4 regions of the Halomonas sp. AOP43-A1-21 genome follow, and region 3 is predicted to be linked to each of the others. Evidence: predicted binding sites of a transcription regulator. Region 3 holds the regulator's gene; each other region holds the start of a gene.
What was found. Region 3 encodes sigma-54, which starts transcription at its own class of promoters, with help from an activator protein. Its sites were predicted from a motif close to TGGCACNNNNNTTGCTNT; they were not measured.
Positions count from the first base shown of each region.

Region 1: a site for sigma-54 is predicted at 2,445-2,462, ahead of ACT3R7_RS15475 (urease accessory protein UreD). Genes of this name have one in related genera too.
Region 2: a site for sigma-54 is predicted at 3,809-3,826, ahead of hmpA (NO-inducible flavohemoprotein). Genes of this name have one in related genera too.
Region 4: a site for sigma-54 is predicted at 1,726-1,743, ahead of ACT3R7_RS16805 (nitrate reductase). Genes of this name have one in related genera too.

Region 1 is NZ_JBQSWC010000029.1:43,099-48,207, forward strand. Features, by position in the region: gene ACT3R7_RS15465 (TonB-dependent receptor domain-containing protein) at 1-1,680, opposite strand, end outside; gene ACT3R7_RS15470 (hypothetical protein) at 1,894-2,100, shown strand; gene ACT3R7_RS15475 (urease accessory protein UreD) at 2,504-3,388, shown strand; gene ACT3R7_RS15480 (urease subunit gamma) at 3,411-3,713, shown strand; gene ACT3R7_RS15485 (urease subunit beta) at 3,794-4,114, shown strand; gene ureC (urease subunit alpha) at 4,111-5,109, shown strand, end outside.
Region 2 is NZ_JBQSWC010000016.1:32,572-37,680, reverse strand. Features, by position in the region: gene ACT3R7_RS10500 (ABC transporter substrate-binding protein) at 1-430, shown strand, start outside; gene ACT3R7_RS10495 (alpha/beta hydrolase fold domain-containing protein) at 440-1,351, opposite strand; gene ACT3R7_RS10490 (thioesterase family protein) at 1,272-1,727, opposite strand; gene ACT3R7_RS10485 (L-carnitine dehydrogenase) at 1,727-2,683, opposite strand; gene ACT3R7_RS10480 (3-keto-5-aminohexanoate cleavage protein) at 2,680-3,591, opposite strand; gene hmpA (NO-inducible flavohemoprotein) at 3,899-5,068, shown strand.
Region 3 is NZ_JBQSWC010000001.1:187,624-192,732, reverse strand. Features, by position in the region: gene rapZ (RNase adapter RapZ) at 1-866, opposite strand, end outside; gene ptsN (PTS IIA-like nitrogen regulatory protein PtsN) at 939-1,409, opposite strand; gene hpf (ribosome hibernation-promoting factor, HPF/YfiA family) at 1,414-1,722, opposite strand; gene ACT3R7_RS00915 (RNA polymerase factor sigma-54) at 1,845-3,260, opposite strand; gene lptB (LPS export ABC transporter ATP-binding protein) at 3,384-4,133, opposite strand; gene lptA (lipopolysaccharide transport periplasmic protein LptA) at 4,143-4,634, opposite strand; gene lptC (LPS export ABC transporter periplasmic protein LptC) at 4,643-5,109, opposite strand, start outside.
Region 4 is NZ_JBQSWC010000034.1:31,384-36,492, reverse strand. Features, by position in the region: gene ACT3R7_RS16810 (NAD(P)/FAD-dependent oxidoreductase) at 1-1,192, opposite strand, end outside; gene ACT3R7_RS16805 (nitrate reductase) at 1,987-4,722, shown strand; gene cobA (uroporphyrinogen-III C-methyltransferase) at 4,682-5,109, shown strand, end outside.

The DNA.
Region 1 (5,109 bases), on a different contig from region 3:
ACCGCCCATGCCCGCGGTGTTGTAATCAAACAAGATGAAATCGTTAACGTATCCTGCATACCCGGACACCCATGCGCTTAAGCGCTGGTCGTTATACTGCGCGCCTATATCCAACTGGGTGGTTTTTTCGGGTTGAACACCGTCAAAGGCATTCAAACTACCGGCCGGGCCTGCCTGACTAGAGCTCAATTCCCAGTAATCGGGAAAGCGCTCCACATGCCCGACCCCGGCATACCAGGTGACCGGTGCTGAGGCTAAATCCTGCTCATAGCGGATAAAAGCGCTGGGCAGAGTGTCGCGGCGGGTGAGGCCTGTGGTAGCTGTGTCCAGGCTTTCGTCACTGACGCGGTAGCGGTCTACGCGGGCGCCGCCAATAAGACGGTCACGTTCATCGATAAAACGGGTGACTTCGCTGAAGGCGCCAAACTGGGTCTGCTCGTAGTCGGGCTGCCAGTGTTCGCCATCCAGATTGCGATGTACCTGATGCTCGACATCGACACCGGCCGTCCACGTGGTGTTTTCCCACTCCCACGTTGATGCGACGCGCGCGCTGCGGGTGCGACGGTCTAGCCGCATGGCCATGCCGTCACTCATGTCCATACCGCCATCCATATCCATGCCGCTGCCCATGTCCATGCCGCCGCCCATGTCCATGCCACCACCCATGTCCATGCCGCTGCCCATGTCCATGCCACCACCCATGTCCATGCTGCCCGGTGAGCGCAGCGTGAAGTTATCCATAATATGGTCGGCATAGGCATAGTTGGCCTGCATTTCCAGACGTTTCCAGTGTTCACCTAAATTCTCGCGCTGAAAACGGATGCCCACGGTTTCGCGCAGAAATTTGCTGCCATCCATACCTCGCCCGGCATAGCGCGCTTCGCCGTCTCCTCGGCCTGCGGTGACTTCAAGCCAGGTATCGTTGTCGGGTGTCCATCCAAGCGCTATGTCACCGTTCCACTTATCCCATAACGAGGGCACGGCGTTGCCATCGCCATCCTGATAGTCATTAGCTTCGGATTGATTGCCGGTAATGCGCAGGTAGCCGTCTTTATTGCCTAAAGCGGCATCAATGCGGCGATCAAAGCGCCCATAGGTACCCAGCATGACGCTGCCATCCACTCGCACACCGGCTTCATCGAACTCCTCCGGGCCGCGGTCAAAGCGCACCGTTGCCGCTGAAGCGCCGGGGCCCCACAGAACGGACTGCGGCCCTTTGGTGACGGTGAGGCTGTCGTAATTTTCAGGTGAGATATAAGACGTAGGCGCATCCATTCTTGCCGGGCAGGCGCCTAGCATTTGGCTGCCATTGGTCAGCACGCGAAGACGTGAGCCAAACATGCCACGGAACACCGGATCACCGTTGGTGCCACCGTTACGAATGGCAGAGAACCCGGGGATGGTCTGAAGGTAGTCGGCGCCGTCGCTGGCAGGGGCCGGTTGCCGCGGTATACGCGGGTCGGTTTCCACCGTGAGCGGTGAGCTTAGCGGTACAGCGGTCACGACCATCGTGTTTAACGCATGATGATGCTCGTGGTGAGCGGCAGGCGCCTGTGCCCATACGCCTTGAGCAACAACGCTCGATGCGGCAGCGACGCTTAATGTCAGTACGTGTCGTTGAAAACGGTTTTTTAAGCGGGCAGGCGTAACGACGCCATGCCCAATAGTTAGATGCGGCATGATGATCCCTTTTTTTGGTGTAGACAGCCGCCAGCCAGAAGCAAACTTCAGGCTAAAAAGGCTGACGATGTGGCGTTATACGATCCGAAAAAAGGGCGGGGCGCGCGTTAGCGCGTGGGGGTAGTTATCACAGGACTTTATAGCCTGTGTCGGTTGCGTCAGCAGCTGGTCATGCGTAATAAACGCTTGCAAGCTGATCGCAGGGAGAGAGGTATGCGCCGTTGGAAACTGTTGCCAGATGGCACAGTAACCACATTGGTGGAACCAGTTGAATATCGGTTCTACTTCTTCAGCATGGCCCGCATGATGATGGTGGCTTGCTTGAGGGGCAGTATGTTGATGATGACCGCCGCCTTGATGGCTAGAGTGATGACTAGCTTCGTGATGCGCGTGATGTTGCCCATCGGACTGATACTGTGAAATCAGCGGCCCAACTAACAGCAGCTGCATCGCCACAAACGCCATACAAAGCGCAATGCGATACCAGAGCTTGTTTGCTGAGCATTGTAACTGCACGAAGCCATCTACCTTGGTGGGCAACAGACAAGCTGTTGACGGAGGATGGCCCAATAGTATCGGAAAGTTCCCAAATAAGAAGTGTTGGGCGTGTGGTCTTTTGCCACACAAGGGGCGGTTAACTACTTGTTATTTTTGGTGCGGCCGACCCTTTTAATGATCTTTTTTGGTGCAAAAAGCCGTTAGTGCTGATGGGTTATGACGGCTAAAACTTTGCAGCGATAGTAAAAGTCCACTTTTCCCCATTTTGGCGCATTCCTTGCATTTGAAAGGCTATGACCTATTCAAAAGGATGCGACTGTCTTCCATGACCTTGCGCGAACTCGCCCCACCGCTTGCGGGCTCCGGCCACCGCTTTGACCAGGAACGCCACTGGGCGGCCTCACTGGCGCTGCGTTTTGCCAAGCGCGATGGCGCCACGCGGTTAATCCAGGCACGCCACCAAGGGCCACTTCGGGTCCAGCGGCCGTTTTATCCTGAAGGCAGCCAGGAGGCGTGCCATATCTACGTACTGCACCCACCCGGCGGATTGGTCAGCGGCGACGCGCTCACCATCAAGGCTCACGTCGAGCAGGGCGCACATGCCCTGTTGACCACCCCGGCGGCGAATAAGCTTTATAAGGCCGATAGCCAAGGCGTGGCCTGGAGCCAGCGCACTGAACTTGAGGTCGCCGATGGCGCAACGCTTGAGTGGCTACCTCAGGAAACCATTGCCTTTGATGGCTCTAAAGGCGAACAGCGTACCCATATTGATCTTCACGGCAGTGCTCGCTGTTTAGGCTGGGAAGTCATGGCCTTGGGCCGCCCGGCGAGCGAGTTGCCATACTTATCAGGACGCATTGAGCAGTATTTTCGTTTGACGCTGGATGGCAAGCCGCTGTGGCTAGAACGCCAGCCGTTAGACCCGTTACACCCGCGCTTTATGGGGCGCTGGGGGCAGGGCGGCGCTACGGTGCAGGCCACGCTTTGGGCGGTGGGAATGAGTGATGCGCCAGCGGCGATTGAGGAGCTGCGTAATGCCCTGCCGGATAACCCACGCTGGGCGGTAACGGTGCGCCAGGACGTTTTATTGCTGCGCTATCTGGGTGACTCACGAAATGAAGCCTGGGCGCTGTGCGAACAGGCCTGGCAATTGCTGCGCCCGCGCTGGATTGAGCGCGAGGCCCATATTCCACGTATTTGGTTAACTTAATCGATTCTGATGGAGGCGCCCTATGGAATTAACCCCAAGAGATAAAGACAAGCTGCTGCTGTTTTCCGCCGCCCAGCTTGCCGAGCGGCGCAAAGCGCGAGGGTTGAAGCTTAACTATCCCGAAGCGGTCGCGCTGATCAGTTTCGAGATTATCGAAGGTGCTCGGGACGGTCGCAGTGTGGCGGATTTGATGAGCTACGGGCGCGAGATTCTGAGCCGTGATGACGTGATGGAAGGCGTGGCCGAGATGGTCGACGAAGTCCAGGTCGAAGCCACTTTTCCGGATGGTACCAAGCTCGTGACGGTTCACACGCCTATTGTGTGAGGGGTGAGGAGTGAATGGTTAGGGGTAAGCGGTATTACTCCTCACATCTTACTCCTCACAACAAAACAAGGAGTAAGTAGATGATTCCCGGTGAGTATCAGTTAAAAGAAGATGATATTGAGCTATGCGTGGGGCGTGAGCGCATCACGGTGGACGTGGCGAACACCGGTGACCGGCCGATTCAGCTCGGCTCCCACTACCACTTTGCTGAGGCCAATCCCGCGCTGGTGTTTGATCGCGACAAGACCCGCGGTTTTCGCCTCGATGTGGCCGCAGGCACAGCAATCCGCTTTGAACCTGGCCAGACCCGTGAAGTCACGCTGATTCCGTTTGTGGGTAAGCGAGAGATCTACGGCTTTCGTGGCGAGGTGATGGGACCGCTGGACGGAGATAAACAATGAAACCGGGTAACAAGATCAGTCGGCAAGCCTATGCTGATATGTACGGCCCCACAGTAGGCGACCGGGTACGCCTGGGCGATACCGAGCTGTGGATTGAGGTCGAAAAAGACGCCACCCACTATGGCGACGAGGTCAAATTCGGCGGCGGCAAGGTGATCCGCGATGGCATGGGTCAGAGCCAACGTAACGATGAAACCGTCATGGACACCGTCATCACTAACGCGCTGATTCTCGATTGGTGGGGCATCGTCAAAGCCGATGTGGGGCTACAGAACGGACGTATTGCTGCGATTGGCAAAGCGGGCAACCCAGACGTGCAGCCCGATGTGGATATCGTGATTGGCCCCGGTACGGAAATTATCTCGGGCGAAGGCAAGATCCTGACCGCGGGCGGCATCGACGCGCATATCCACTTTATCTGCCCCCAGCAGGTAGACGAAGCGCTGATGAGCGGTGTCACTACCATGCTGGGCGGCGGCACCGGCCCGGCCACCGGGTCGAATGCCACCACCTGTACGCCGGGCGCGTGGCACATTGGCAAAATGCTTCAGGCGGTGGATGACCTGCCCATGAATATCGGCCTGCTGGGTAAAGGTAATGCCAGCCTGCCGGAAGCCTTGGAGGCCCAGCTGGAAGCGGGCGCCATGGGCCTCAAGCTTCACGAAGACTGGGGCACAACGCCCGCATCAATTGATACCTGCCTGAGCGTGGCCGAGCGCTATGACGTGCAGATCGCCATTCACACCGATACGCTTAACGAATCGGGCTTTGTGGAAGATACTTTGGCGGCGTTTAAAGAGCGTGGCATTCACACCTACCACACTGAAGGCGCGGGCGGCGGACACGCGCCGGATATCCTCACTGCGTGTTCCAAAGAGTACGTACTGCCGTCATCGACTAACCCCACGCGGCCCTACACGGTGAACACCATTGATGAGCATCTGGATATGCTCATGGTTTGCCACCACCTGGACCCCAACATTCCCGAAGACGTG
Region 2 (5,109 bases), on a different contig from region 3:
CGATTGGAGCCTGCGTGAAAGCTCTACGGCGGCGATGCTGGCGCAAGCCGAGCAGAAAATGGCTGACAAGGAGTGGGTGACCTTTGTGGGCTGGGAGCCACATTGGATGAACGTAAGCTTCGATCTAGCGTATCTTGATGACGCTGAAGAGGCGGGCATTGCCCAGATTGAGAGTACCGTCTGGACGGTTGTGCCCGCCAGCATGGCCGAAGAGGATCCGCAGCTACACCGTTTTCTTTCTCAGTACGTGGTGGATATTGAAGATCAAAACACTTGGGTATACCGCTATAGCTACGACGACCGCCCGGCGGACGAGGTAGCTCAGGAGTGGATCGCTGAGAACCTGGATACCGTTGCTGGGTGGCTGGAAGGCGTTGAGGCAAAAGATGGATCTTCCGCGATTGACACCGTGCGGGCTGCCTATCAGTAACCGGTTCGTTTAGTGGTTTAGCCGCACCTGTAGCGCCTGGCAAAATGCTTGCCAGGCGTTTTGCATTTCAGGTAACAGGGCATGGCCGTGAAGGGCGCCGTGTACCATTGACGTCGCGCAGCGATAGCCTACTTGAGCACCCTCTAAACGCCAGTACGCAATGGCTTTCTCAAGCGGTAACGTAAGCGGGTCGTGCTCGACCGTCAGTACTTCCACCTGGGTGGCGGGGGCAGGCGTTACGTTGGGGGAGTCAAGTACTGGACACAGCGGCGATAGACTGAGTACATCCCTGCGGCTGAGCAGTGGCGCATCAGGCCCCAGGGTTTGTTCGCTTAAGCCGTTAACCGGCGGGTAAATGAGCCCAAGCAGCGGTTGGCTATTGAGCGTGGCGGCAAGCAACGGCGCTATATCCATGGCTAAACGCCCACCCGCGCTGTCACCCACTAAAGCAATGGGCTTCACGGCCAGGGCGACGCCAAGGCAGTCGCTTAGCATTAACGCATAGCGTGCTTCAGGGGCCAGCCGGTAACTGACACTAATCACTTCGCGGCTTAATTGGTGGGCTAAACTGGCCGCAATGCCGTGATGGCTGCGTACAGAGCCAATCGTAAAACCGCCGCCGTGTATAAACACAACCTGGCCCGGCTGTGCACCGGCAGGGCAGAAGCGCCGTACCGGAATGTCTGCCAGGACGTCATCGATTACCGTCATGCCTTTTGGGTCGGCTGGCGCAAACGATTGACATACATCATCGTAATGGCGGCGCGCCTCTTTAATTGATGCTTGTTCAAGACCGGCTAGGCCCGCTTCAAAGCGGGCAATAAAGGCGTTGGTCTGCATGTCAGCGAGAAATGCCGATGGTGCGGCCGACACGTTCAGGCCACTGATCTGCCGCCGGGCTTGGGAGATGGCTGACGGCATGGGCTACCGGCGCAGGGAACGCGCTCGGGCGGCCGGTTGCCTGGTGGATGCCCATTAGCATCTGTTCACTGGTCGCCAGCAGATTATTGTCTGCATCTAACAGTTCGAAGAAAATATGCAGGCGCTTGGCATCATGATCCAGCCGGGTCACAGTTACCTGCAGGGGTTGACCGTCATGCGCCTCGCGCTGGTAGCAGAGATGGGTCTCCAGCGTGTACAGGGTATAGCCGTGGAGGTTGCGCCCAGCCGCGTCCAGTCCAATGTGTGCCATTAGCGCTTCTACCGCCAGGGAAAACACCCGGGCGTACTCGGCATCGTTCATGTGGCCGTTGTAATCGACCCATTCAGAGGCGACCTGGGTATCGAGTATGATCATTAAATACGCCCTTTTAGACCTTCGGCTTCGGGCCAGTATTTTTGCACAAGATCAAGAAGCTCGACCAGGAAGTCGTCACGACGACGATCAAGCTCAGCGACAGGCCGTCCGGCGGCCTGGTGTTCACAGCCTTCCACCACCCGGTCAATCAGTTCATCGGTAAGCTCAGGCGCTTCGAGCTTCGTCCAGGGCAGTTTGAGGGCGGGTCCAAACTGCTCAAGCATATGGCGCATGCCCTGTTCACCGCCCGCCAGGTGAAAGGTAAGAAAGGTGCCCATCAGCGGCCAGCGCAGGCCGCAGCCGTAAACCACGGCGGCATCGACCTCTTCAGTAGTGGCCACGCCATCATTGACCAGGTGGAGGGCTTCTCGCCAGAGAGCTTCCATCAAGCGGTCGGCAAGGTGGCCTTCGATCTCTTTACGCACGACCAGAGGGCGCATGGCTAACGCTTGGTAGTGCGCTTGGGCAGCCTCAATCTGGCCTGGCTGTGTGGCAGTACCACCGACTAACTCCACCAGTGGCAGCAGGTAAACCGGGTTGAAGGGGTGCGCAACGATGACGCGTCCCGGTGCCTTGGTACAGGCTTGCTGCAGGTCACTGGGTTTGAAGCCCGAGGTTGACGAACCAATGATAACGCTTTTTTCTGCCGCCGCGTCGATTCTGGCGAGAATGTCGCGCTTCAGGTCTAGCCGCTCGGGCACATTCTCTTGAATCAAATCGGCACTGACCACGGCGGCTTCAAGGCTATCCACAAAGCGTAGCCGGGTGGCGCTGGCGCTTTCTGAAAGGCCCAGGCGGGTGAGAGAGGGCCAGGCGTTTTCTATAAAAGCGCGGGTGCGCGTTTCGGCACTGGGGTCAGGGTCGAAGGCAACGACTTCCCAGCCTTGGGCCAGCGCGCGGGCAATCCAGCCATTGCCAATGACCCCGGTACCAATCACTGCAAGTTGGCGGCTCATGCGTCACCTCCTGGGGCGATGTTACCCGTATTCGGGTCACGTAACTTAAGCTGGGCACGGGTCTCGGCGGGCGTCATGATGCGCGCCCCCAGGTTATCGATTAGCGTGGCGGCTTTTTCGACCAATTGGCCGTTGGTGGCCATCACGCCTTTCTCCAAATAGAGATTATCTTCCAGGCCAACCCGCGCGTGCCCCCCCAACAGGATGGCTTGAGCGAGCATGGGCATTTGATGGCGGCCAATGCCAAATGCCGCCCAGTGTGCGCTATCAGGCAACTTGTTGCGCATGGTCAACATGGTTTCTGTATCGGCTTCTGCACCCCAGGGGATGCCCAGGCAGAGCTGGTAAAGCGGGTCGCCGTCTATCAGCCCTTCCTGCTGCAGCTGGCGGGCAAACCATACATGTCCGAGATCAAAGCACTCCAATTCGGGCTTGACGCCTGCCGCTTGAACCAGGCGGGCATGCTCACGAAGCCAGTCAGCGGTATTCACGTACACCATGTCGCCAAAGTTAAGGCTGCCGCAGTCCAGAGTGCATAGTTCAGGTAGCAGTTCACCGACCGGAGCATGGCGCTGCGCAGGCGTTTGTATATCTGTGCCTGGGCCACCTCGGGTGGGGTCTTCAGCATCGGGAATCCAGTCACCGCCGCCGCCAGCGGTGATATTCAGCACAATGTCCACGTCGGCTGCACGTACGCGATCCATGACCTCACGAAAGTGTGCTTGTGAATGGCTGATGCCTCCCGTTTCGGGGTCGCGCACGTGGATATGGGCAACGCTGGCACCCGCTTTCGCCGCTGCAATGCAGTCGTCTGCGATCTGCTTTGGTGTCACTGGAACGTGGGGGCTCTTGCCGGAAGTATCGGCTGCGCCGGTCACTGCGCAAGTCAGGATCACATTGCGGTTCATATCCCGCTCCTATCCGTATTTTTCTTCAGAAAGGGCGACAGTATGGTGGCAGAGAAAAACCTGGTATTGACTTAAGGCGACTCTAAAAATACAGCAAGCGACAATCAAGCCGCGCTATTGTCGCGTTAAGCAAGCGCACGATTGTGTAAAGCCATCGTGCTATTCGATGCTTGAGCTGGAACGGCTTGAGCGCTTTTCTCGCCAAGAAGCGTTTTATTGACGCAGCTCATGCATTGGCCTGGCAAAATCTGATATTTTAAAGATGTATGTAATATGAATCTTTAAGAAGACGTGAAAAGAGGCCGTTATGCTGACACAGGCACAAGAACAGATCATTGCCGCTACTGCCCCGGTCGTTGCGGAGCATCTTGATACGATCACCGCTCATTTTTATCCCTTGATGTTTGAGCGCTACCCACAGGTCAAGCCGCTGTTCAATCAGACCCACCAGAAGGACGGTGGGCAGCCGCGTGCACTGGCAGGCTCCATTCTTGCCTATGTGGGCGTGCGCCAGAATCCGGAAACGGCGCGGCAGATCATGGAAACCGTGGTCAACAAGCACGTTTCTCTGGATATCCAGCCCGAGCACTATCCTATCGTGGGCGAGTGCCTGATGGTTGCCATTGGTGACGTGCTTGGCGCCGCCGTCACCGAAGAGGTTGCCGATGCCTGGGGGGCGCTCTATCAGGAGCTGGCCGATCTGCTAATTGATCTTGAAGCGCAGCGCTATCAAGAGTTTGAACAGCAGCCCGGCGGCTGGCGGGGCACGCGACGTTTTCGTATTGCCGATACGCATCAGGAAAGCCGCGTCATTCGCTCGTTTATTCTTGAGCCCGAAGATGGAGGGCCAGTGGCTGACTATACGCCAGGGCAATACATTGGCGTGAAGCTGGACATCGATGGCGTGCAAGCGTCCCGCCACTATAGTCTTTCCGATGTGCCTAACGGTCGCTCTTACCGGCTGTCCATCAAGCGGGAGCCGCAAGGCGTCGCCAGCCGCTTTTTTCATGACCGTTTGACAGTCGGCGATGTCATCGAGCTATTGCCTCCGGCAGGCGAGTTGACGCTCAAGGCGGGCGACGAGCCGCTACTATTGGTCAGCGGTGGCATCGGACAGACGCCACTACTGCCGATTGCCAAGCACGCGTTAAGTCAAGGGCGTCAGGTTACCTACCTGCATGCGGCTATCGATATGGACAGCCGTGCGTTTGGCGAGGCTATCGATGAGCTGGCCACCGCTTATCCGGGGCAGTTGACGGCAGTTACCGTGTTTGAACAGGGTAGCCAGGGTGACCATCAGGGGCGGATCAACCAGGACCTGTTGGCCAAGTATCTGGTGCCCAATACCCGTTGCTATTTTGTCGGCCCTCACGGCTTCATGGCGGCGATCAACCAAAGTCTGGCGCTTTTGGGAGTCGCGGAGACACATCGCCACTTTGAGCATTTCGGGCCGGCCAAAGCGCTTGAAGCTGCTTAACGCGGAAGAGGATATTATCTGATCTGCTGGCCTGGGCTTAA
Region 3 (5,109 bases):
AACGTATATTGCAGGCCAAGCTCGCGATGGCGCAACTGTACTTCGCCTATTAACGGCGCAAGCTTTTGGGCCAGCTGCTCGGCGATATACACGGAGCGGTGCTGCCCGCCAGTACAGCCGATGGCCACGGTCATATAGCTACGCTGACTATTCTGATAAGCTGGCAGCCAACGTTCTAGCAAAGCCTGAATGTCGTTGCTCATATCTTCGACAATCGGATAGCCGCGCAGAAACGCAATAATCGTTGCGTCACGTCCTGTGTACTGACGTAGCGTTGGGTCCCAGTAGGGATTGGGCAGGCAGCGCACGTCAAACACCAAATCTGCATCCATGGGCACGCCGTGCTTGTAGCCAAACGATTCAAAGGTAAGCGTTAGCTGGTCTTTGTGCTGGTGGGCGACCTGATCGGCTATGCGCCGGCGCAAATCGTGTACCGATAAACGTGAGGTGTCTATCCTAAGATCGGCTAAGTCGCGTATCTCATTAAGCGTCTCTTCCTCTTTGGTGATCGCCTCTTCAAGCGTCATATGGCTATCACGCGTTAATGGGTGGCGTCGCCGTGTGGCAGAGTAGCGCTCAAGCAAAATACGCGCATCGGTGGTCAGATAGATGACCTGGCAGTCAATGGGGCGCTGACGCAGCTCATCAAGCAGCGTTGGCAATCTTTCCAGCGCCGTAGGCAAATTGCGCGCATCAATACTCACTGCTAGGTGCGTACGCCCGCCTTCTTCGCAAAGTTCATCTACCAGCGAGCCAAGCAACATTGCAGGCAGGTTGTCGATGGCATAGTAGCCAATATCTTCCAACGCCTGTAAAGCGATAGATTTACCGGACCCTGAGCGGCCGCTAATGATCACCAGTTGCATAATGGCTCTCTTTGCGTGCTTTGGTAAAAGCATGGATGTGAAAGCGAGAAGAGATGCCAAACGCTCTACAGGCTACGTTGCTGTCTGCTCACGAATTTTACTCATAAGCAAATCAAACAACTCACGCTGGCTATTGGTTTTTCGTAACGCTTGGCGTGTGCTGGCATCGTTCATAATGGTGGCTACCTGGCCCAAGAGCGACAGATGTGTATCATCGGCCTCTTCAGGTACCAGCAGCACAAATACGAGATCAACCGGATCACCGTCTATAGCGTCAAAATCAACGGGCTCTGATAGCTTTAGAAAACCTGCGATGGGCGTAGCGCAGTGAGGGCTACGTGCATGGGGAATGGCAACGCCGTTGCCGATCCCCGTGCTTCCAAGTCGTTCGCGACCAATCAGTCGGCTGAACACTTCTTGGCTGTCCAGGCTAGGTGTGTTTTGAGCGATAAAGGTGCTGAAAAACTCCAGCACCCTTTTTTTGCTGCCCCCAGGCACATCGTAAAGCACGCGCTCCGGGGGGAGGATAGTTTCCAACGTCATTGAGTTAACGCACGCCTGCGCCTTGGGCGCGAGCTTGTGCTTTTTCCTTATGCTTAACGAGTTGACGATCGATTTTATCGGCTAATGCGTCGATGGCTGCATACATATCGACATCTTCCGCATCGGCATGCAGGTCGGCGCCTGCTGCATGAAGGGTGCATGCCGCCTGCTGGCGCTCCTTCTCAATGGATAAGGTTACTTGTACCGTGGTGATATTGTCGTAATGGCGTTCGACGCGTTCAAGCTTTTCATTAACATAGTCACGCAAGGCGTCAGTCAGTTCTACGTGATGACCAGTGATGTTTACTTGCATTGACGTACTCCTTATCCATCGGACTGTATTTCGATTGTAACCCTTTTTACGGTGTTGCAAAGCCCTTGTCGCGAGTTTTGCTGTTTCTCTTGTACAAAACTGTCTCAAGACCTCCTAAAAGCCTACCTTAAGCGACGGCGTTCACTGGAGGATGGAATGCCCAATGACTCGCGGTATTTGGCCACAGTACGCCGTGCCACCGTAATACCTCCCTCTTCAAGCAGCGTGACCAAACGGCTGTCTGAGAGCGGTTTGCCAGGGGGTTCGTCCTGGATCAGCTTCTTGAGCCGGGCGCGAATCGCCGTGCTTGAGTGGCTGTCGCCCCCGTCTTGACCGCTGATCTGGCTTGAGAAAAAGTATTTAAGCTCAAAGACACCCCGTGGGGTATGAATATATTTCTGCGTTGTCACACGTGAAATGGTGGATTCATGCATTTCCACGGCTTCTGCAATATCCGCAAGAATCAAAGGCTTCATGGCCTCTTCACCTTGCTCTAAAAAGCCGATTTGACGGGTGATGATTTCGCGCCCTACGCGCAGCAGTGTATCGTTGCGGCTGGAGAGGCTTTTGATTAACCAGCGTGCTTCTTGCAAGTGCTCTTTTAAAAACTGGTTATCCTGGCTCTTGTCGGCACGCTTGATCAAGCTGGCGTAGTCGGGCTGGATGCGCAGGCGAGGCAGAGCTTCAGGGTTAAGCTCCAGGTGCCAGCCTTCATGATCGTGGCGTACCACCAGGTCAGGCGTGATATAGCTATCATCGGTCACCCCGTAAGCGCTACCGGGGCGTGGGTCCAGGCTGCGGATCAGGCCAATCACATCGTCTAGCTGCTCATCGTCCAGCCCTAGGCGGCGCTTGAGTAGCCGAATGTCATTTTTGCCGAGTGCTTCCAGAAACTGGCGTACCAGACGGCGCGCCGGGACAAGCAGGGGAGTGTCATCGGGCAGGGTAGCCAGTTGAAGCATCAGGCATTCGCGCAGGTCGCGGGCAAAAACGCCGGTCGGCTCAAACTGCTGCAAACGCATCAGAATGGTTTCCATCTCGCGCTGGCTAAGCGCTTCGATATTTTGAGCGCGCAACCCGTCGCGAATATCGTTTAAGGGCTGCGTCAGGTAGCCGTTGGCATCCAGCGCGTCGATCAAGCTTTCTGCAATCTGCTGTTCACGTGCGCTGAAGTCGGTCATGGCGAGCTGCCAAAGCAAATGACCGTGCAGGCTTTGTCCCGCTGCCTGGCGCTCAAAGTCAGGTCCCTCAGTGCTGCTGCCTGAGCTGCCTACATCCTGATAGGTGTCGGACCAGTCGCTATCAACGGAGAGTTCATTGGGTATGCTTTCCGCCCACTCCGCTTCCTGCGTTTCAACGGCTGCCTGCTCACCGAATTCATCTTCCTGTTCCAGCATCGGATTGGCATCCAGCGCCTGCTGAATTTCCTGACGCAGATCCAATGTGGATAACTGGAGCAGGGCAATGGCCTGCTGCAGCTGAGGTGTCATGGTCAGCTGCGTACCGATACGCAATTGGAGAGAAGCTTTCATGACCATCTGAGAACCACTCGTTACTCGGAAAGCTTTACCCTAGTGCGAGTCATGTTTATGTGCAAGTGCAATAAGCATGCCATTGATAATAATTCTGCTGCAGATCCCTGTTTAGCAGTGAACATAAATTTAAAGACGGAAATCAGCACCCAGGTAAACTTCTCTGACCTTCTGGTTATTGAGAATAGTCTCTGGGCTGCCGCCCGCGATGATATGACCATCGCCCACAATGTAAGCAATATCGCAGATATCCAGCGTTTCGCGCACGTTATGGTCAGTAATTAACACGCCGATATGGCGCTGCTTCAAGGCACGAATGATACTTTTAATTTCGCCGACGGAGATGGGGTCGACCCCGGCAAACGGCTCATCCAGCAGTATGAAGGCAGGCTCTGTGGCCAGTGAGCGGGCAATCTCGACCCGGCGCCGCTCGCCACCCGAAAGGCTCATGCCCAGGTTGTCGCGGATATGCGTAATATGGAAATCTTCAAGCAGCGCTTCGAGGCGTTGCTCGCGGCCAGCGCTATCTAGATCTTTGCGGGTTTCCAGGATCGCCATAATATTATCCGCCACCGACAGTTTGCGGAAAATAGAGGCTTCCTGGGGGAGATAGCCAATGCCTGCCATGGCACGTTCGTGCATGGGGGCGCGGGTCAAATCAAGCTCGTCGATACTTACGGTGCCCGCGTCAGACTTCACCAGGCCCACAATCATGTAAAACGAGGTGGTCTTGCCCGCACCGTTAGGGCCTAGAAGGCCCACAACGCTGCCTTGGGCTATCTCCAGGCTAATATCCTTGACCACACGGCGACGCTTGTAGCTTTTGGCCAAATGATTGGCGTAGAGGGTCTTGATTGGTGGTGATTCCACAGTAGCCATCGGCCACTCCTATTGCGCTGGCTGAAGTGTCATACGAATACGCTGCGGCTCACTGCCGCTCACATCTGAGCGTGCCTGCACTACTTCGCGATCAATAAAGTATTCCAGGCGACCTCCGGTGAACTTGTCGCCCGCCTGAGTCAATTCGGCCTGGTCAATCAGCTCGACGCGCCGTTCAGAGACGTGATAAATCACCCGTTTGCCCCAGCCTTCCATCGGCGTATCCTGGTCTTCCAGCTGGTTACGCAGGTAGGCGCGGTCACCCGTTGCAATCGCACGGGAAAGCTCACCCGCATCGTTACGGAAAATTTCAACGCGATCGCCGCGTAATTGCATATTACCCTGACGAATATTGACGTTGCCTGAATATACGGCCGTGCCCGCACGCTGGTCGAGGTCTAGACGGTCGGCCTCTACTTCAACCGGGGCTTGGCTTGTCTGGGCCGCCGCCGATAGCGGCACCGCAAGCGCAAAAAGCGCAGTGCGAATAAAAGCTTTCATAGCGACTCCTAAGGAGTTTGTGTCACGGGAGGATGGTGCCCGCGTACGTTATCGGTTAACCGGACCTGGCTATCATCAAGCCAGACGTCCATACGTGATGCACTCATGCGCTGGGGCGGCTGTTGCAGTAACGCTGGCGTCTCGCTCCAGGCGTGTCGCGTCAGGCCATCATAGCGCAATAAGTCCGTATCTAGCTGCCAGCCTTCTGACGGGGCGATAAGCCGAGCCTCGCCAGACAGCGTCAGTTCCTGAGTATCCGTATTAAGCTCGCCTTCGTTGGCATTGGCGAGCCACTCACGGTTGTCGCTGTCAAACAGAGTGGCTTCAGGCTGCGTCGCTTGGGCCATGGTGCTTTGGGGTATATATACCAGCAGCGGGGCGGCCAGCGACTGCTGAATGCGCCCCGACTCGCCAAACAGGGTGATCTCGGCATTTTCCAGCACGTGGCCAGGCTCTTCGGCCTGGGCCGCCGGAT
Region 4 (5,109 bases), on a different contig from region 3:
AGGCGCCCAGATCGGTTTTGGCTAGCGCCTGGGCGAAATACCAGGGGCCGGAATGGGTATCGCCATACAGCACGGCGCCTTCAAGCCTTCCGTTGCGCAGTAACAGGCGGCGGTAGTCGCCGTTTTCCGGGTCGCTGTAATGCAGTACTTCATGTTCTGGCGCGGCCTCCGTGGGGCCAAACGCGTAGAGGGCCAGGCCGCTGATTTTAAGCTTGGTAGCGGTTGGCGCCTCACGATAGCGGACGCTGCCATCGCCACACAGCGTGTTGGCTAACACATCTACCTGGCGCCAGATCGGCTCGACCAGGCCGTAGGTGTGCTGCTCGAACTGGCAACACTCGCCCAATGCATGAATATGCGGGTCGGAGGTAGTGAGCGTGTCATCAACCATGATGGCGCGCTGTGTAGCCAAGCCTGCCTGATGGCCAAGTTCTGCGTTAGGTGTAACGCCGGTTGCCACGATGACGCTTTGGGCAGGCAGGCGCTGGCCATCCTCCAGTACAACGGCGGCCAGGCTTCCCGCGCCGTCGTCTTCAAAATGGCTGATGCGTGCATTGGTTAAGATGGTCAAGCCACGTTGGGTAAGCGTCGTTTCTAGAAGCCCAGCGGCCATGCTATCCAGCTGACGATTCATTAACCGCTTACTTCGCTGTAGAACGCTGACGCTGGCACCCCGCTTGCGAAGCCCTTCAGCGGCCTCGAGCCCCAACAGCCCGCCGCCGACCACGACGCATTCCCCGCCCTGCAAGGCAAACTTTGCGAGCGTGTCGGCATCTTGCAGGGTACGAAACCCATGCACGCCGTTAAGGCCAATGCCGGGTACCTCGGGCAGCGTCGGGCGTGAGCCGGTGGCAATCACCAGGCGGTCATAAGTTAGCGTGCGGCAGGGAGTGACAACGCGCTGTTCTGCACGGTTGATCTCCAGCACGCATTCATTTAAGTGCAGGGTGATACCTTGCTTGGCGTACCACTGCGCATCCCGCAAGGTGAGGGCGCTAGGCGGCATTTCATCGGCGAGCAGTGGCGATAGCAGTATCCGGTTATAAGCGGGAGATGCTTCTGCACCAATCACCGTTATTTGCTGGGGTCGGTGAGGCAATTTAACGACCGCCTCTAGCAGACGCTGGCTCGCCATGCCGTTGCCGATAATGACCAAGTGATCATCAGACGAGCACCGAGAGATAGCGATCATGGGTTGCTCCTTACTGTTTCGCGCTTGGCTGCCAATACCTGTCTACAAAGACCTGGCTACAAATATCTGGCAGCGATAAATGCTGTCGTGGCGCAGCGCTGAAGAAAAAACAATAAAAAAGCCCCTGAGTTAGCGTCCCGGGCAAGTGGATTGCCAGGAAAACCGTATCAGGGGCTTCGTTGCCCGGTAGCTGAGGCCAAACCCGTTCGTGGGTTAAGCACAGAGCAGCCACCGTTGGCTGCCAGCTAGACTTGAATTTATCTAATCAGTACAGGGCAATTAATCAGCCAAACATCGCTCGTTATTTATTTTTATATTACTTATCAATAGGTTGATTTAAATAAATAGGTTGAAGAAAGCGCCTTTTCAGCCGCTTAAGCTCAGCCTGCGCACGCTCTTGGTGCGCTAAGCGGTAAAGATGCACCGAGAGTAGTCAGCGTTTGAAAATAAACTGTCTACACGGTCGGTCGAAAGATATTCTATTGTTTATTAACCTGCTGTTTAAGCTGGTATTTTTATTTTAATAGGCTGGTTGGCGCAGGCCTTGCTATTACCTTGGTAACAAGCAACAAAGCACAGACGGGTTTATCGGCACAATAAAATGCAGCCATCGAGTTTGACGGGCAAATAACAACGCTAACGCCATCAGACGACAGGCCATTAATAAATGTGTCCAATCCCAGCAGTGCGACATTCGGCACCGGTGCAGGTGTCCCTGAGACAACGGCGTCCAGGCAGGCTTCTTATGAGGCTCGCTTGGGCGCTTTTTGCTTTTTAAGCGGGAGGAAATCAGTATGTCCCAGGCCACACGCTCGGCTTGTAAAGCAAACACGACGTGCCCTTATTGCGGTGTCGGCTGCGGCGTAACCGCCACTGTGGCAGGCGGCACAATCAGCGCGGTTGAAGGCGACCGCGACCATCCCGCCAATTTTGGCCGGCTGTGTGTGAAAGGCTCGGCACTGCACGAAACCCTTGGCCACCATGACCGGCTCACCACGCCCTGGGTCGATGGCCAGGCCGTTGACTGGAATGTGGCATTAACCACCTTGGCAGAGCGGTTGCAAACGACTCGCGCAACTTACGGCGCAGAGTCCGTGGGTGCTTACCTTTCAGGTCAGCTATTAACCGAAGATTACTATGTGGCCAATAAGCTGTTTAAAGGCTTTTTAGGCACGCCGCACCTGGATACCAACTCGCGACTCTGCATGGCTTCTGCCGTGGCGGCGTATAAACGCTCGTTGGGCGCAGACGCCGTTCCCTGCAACTATGAAGATATTGAAGAGGCCGAACTGGTGGTGCTGGTGGGCTCGAATCTGGCCTGGAACCACCCGGTGCTTTACCAGCGCTTGAAGGTCGCCAAAACGCGCAATCCGCTGATGCGGGTGGTGGTCATCGACCCGCGCGTGACCGACAGCTGCGAAATTGCCGACCTGTACCTGGGCATCGCACCCGGCAGCGATGCGGTGCTGTTCAATGGCCTGCTGGCCTGGATGGCTGAGAATAACAAGCTGGATCAGCTCTATCTGGATCGTCATACACAAGGTTTCGACGAAGCGCTGCTGGCTGCGAGCCACTGCGACATTGATGACGTGGCGGCGATATGTGATATCGACCCTGAGCGGCTGGAGACCTTTTACTACTGGTTTGCCAGCCAACTCCATGTCGTGACGCTCTACTCCCAGGGCGTCAATCAATCCACCAGCGGTACTGATAAGTGCAATGCGATCATCAACTGCCACCTGGCTGGCGGCAAAATCGGCTTGCCGGGAGCAGGGCCTTTCTCGATTACCGGCCAGCCCAATGCCATGGGCGGGCGCGAAGTGGGCGGGCTTGCCAACCAGCTGGCCGCGCATATGGATTACCACACCCCCGGCGCCCTCGGCCGGGTCACCCGCTTTTGGGCGACGGAAATGTTAATGCCCGAACTGCCCCTGGCGCCTGGCTATAAGGCGATTGAGCTTTTTGACGCGGTTGAGCGGGGCGAAATAAAGGCGCTGTGGATAATGGCCACCAACCCGGCGGTCAGCTTGCCGGATGCCGCCCGCGTGCGGCGTGCGCTTGAAAAGTGCCCGCTGGTGATTGTGTCTGAATGCGCCAGCCATACCGATCTACTGGCCTACGCCGATATCATTCTGCCTGCGACTGGGTGGTCGGAAAAAGACGGCACGGTGACCAACTCCGAGCGGCGTATTTCACGCCAGCGTGGCTTGCTACCCGCGCCAGGCCAAGCGCGTCACGACTGGTGGATTATGTGCGAAGTTGCCAAGCGGTTGGGCTTTAAGGAGGCGTTTGACTATAGCCATCCCCATGAAATTTTTGACGAGCACGCGCGCCTTTCCGGCTTCGAGAATGAGGGGGAGAGCAAACGGCTCTTCGATATTTCCGGTTTGGCGGGGCTTGGGCGAGAGGCCTACGATGCGCTGGCGCCGATTCAGTGGCCGGTTACCTTTTCAGCGCCTCACGGAACGGCGCGGTTGTTTGAAGACGGTGAATTCGCCACGCCTGATGGGCGCGCCAGTTTCATCGCCATAACGCCTCGCCTGCCGGGGCAACGCTTGAGTGACGCCTATCCGCTGCGCCTGAATACCGGGCGTATTCGCGACCAGTGGCACACCATGACACGCACGGCACGTGCGCCCCGGCTGATGAATCATCGCCACGAGCCATTTATCGAACTCCACCCAAGCGATGCCGCGCGCTATGGCATTGGCGATCAGCAGCTGGCAGTATTGTCCGCCGCCAGCGGCGAGTATCGGGGGCGAGTGCGTATCTCAAACGCCCAGCGGCGTGGCGAGGTGTTTATTCCCATGCACTGGAGCGATGCGTTCAGTAAATCGGCGCGTAGCGGCGCCATGCTGGAGGCCATCACCGATCCCGTTTCAGGCCAGCCGGAAGCCAAGCACGGCGCGGTGGCACTGGCGCCGCTGAACACGGCTTGGGAGGCAACGCTGTTGATTGCCCAGCCATTAGGGGATAATAGTCAGGAAGTGCCCGCGTGGTGCAAAAGCGATTACTGGGCGCGCGTACCCATGCAGGGCTGTCAGCGCTGGCAGCTGGCTGATGCAAATCCGGTACATGACTGGCTGGCGCTACTCGCCACGTGGCTACCCGATGAGGCTAGTTTGTGGTGTGAAGACAGCGGTAAGGGTCGCCTGCGCGCTGCGGCTATTGTGCAAGGCAAGCTGCACTGGTGGTTAATGGTTGGCCCGCCGCGCGAATTGCCGGGGCTTGCCTGGCTTGAAGCACGTTTTAACGAAACAGCCATAAGTGATAAGCACCGGCGCCGGCTGCTGGCGGGGTGTGATGATGGCGCAGCGGATACCGGCCCTGTGGTATGCAGCTGCCACCAAGTGGGCCAAACGGCGATTGTTAATGCCATTCGTACCGGTGATAGCAGCGTGGAAGCCTTGGGTGCACGGCTTGCCTGCGGAACCCAGTGCGGTAGTTGTTTGCCTGAATTGAAGTCCCTGATTGAAGAGGAGCGTTCACATGCGCGTGCTAAGCAAGCGTCTACTACACAAGTGGCCTGAGGCTTTGATGTGCTTTACGCAGCGTGTGCTGTCGCCATTTCAGCGCTCCACGCGCAGCGCACCAAGCGTGCCTTCGCTTAAACTACGCGGCGATTGCACGGCCGGGCATGTGTATCTGGTCGGCGCGGGCAGTGGGGATATGGAGCTGTTAACGCTGAAAGCCGCGCGGCTGTTAATGCAGGCTGATGCTATCGTGTATGACCGTTTGGTAGGCGACGATGTGCTGGGGCTGGTTCCGCTTTCCGCCGAGCGCTACTACGTCGGCAAGGCCAGCGGCCATCACAGCATGCCGCAGGCGGAAATTGGCGCCTTGATGGTCAAACTGGCGACCGCCGGCAAATCGGTGGTGCGCTTGAAAGGCGGCGACCCCGGTATATTTGCGCGTAT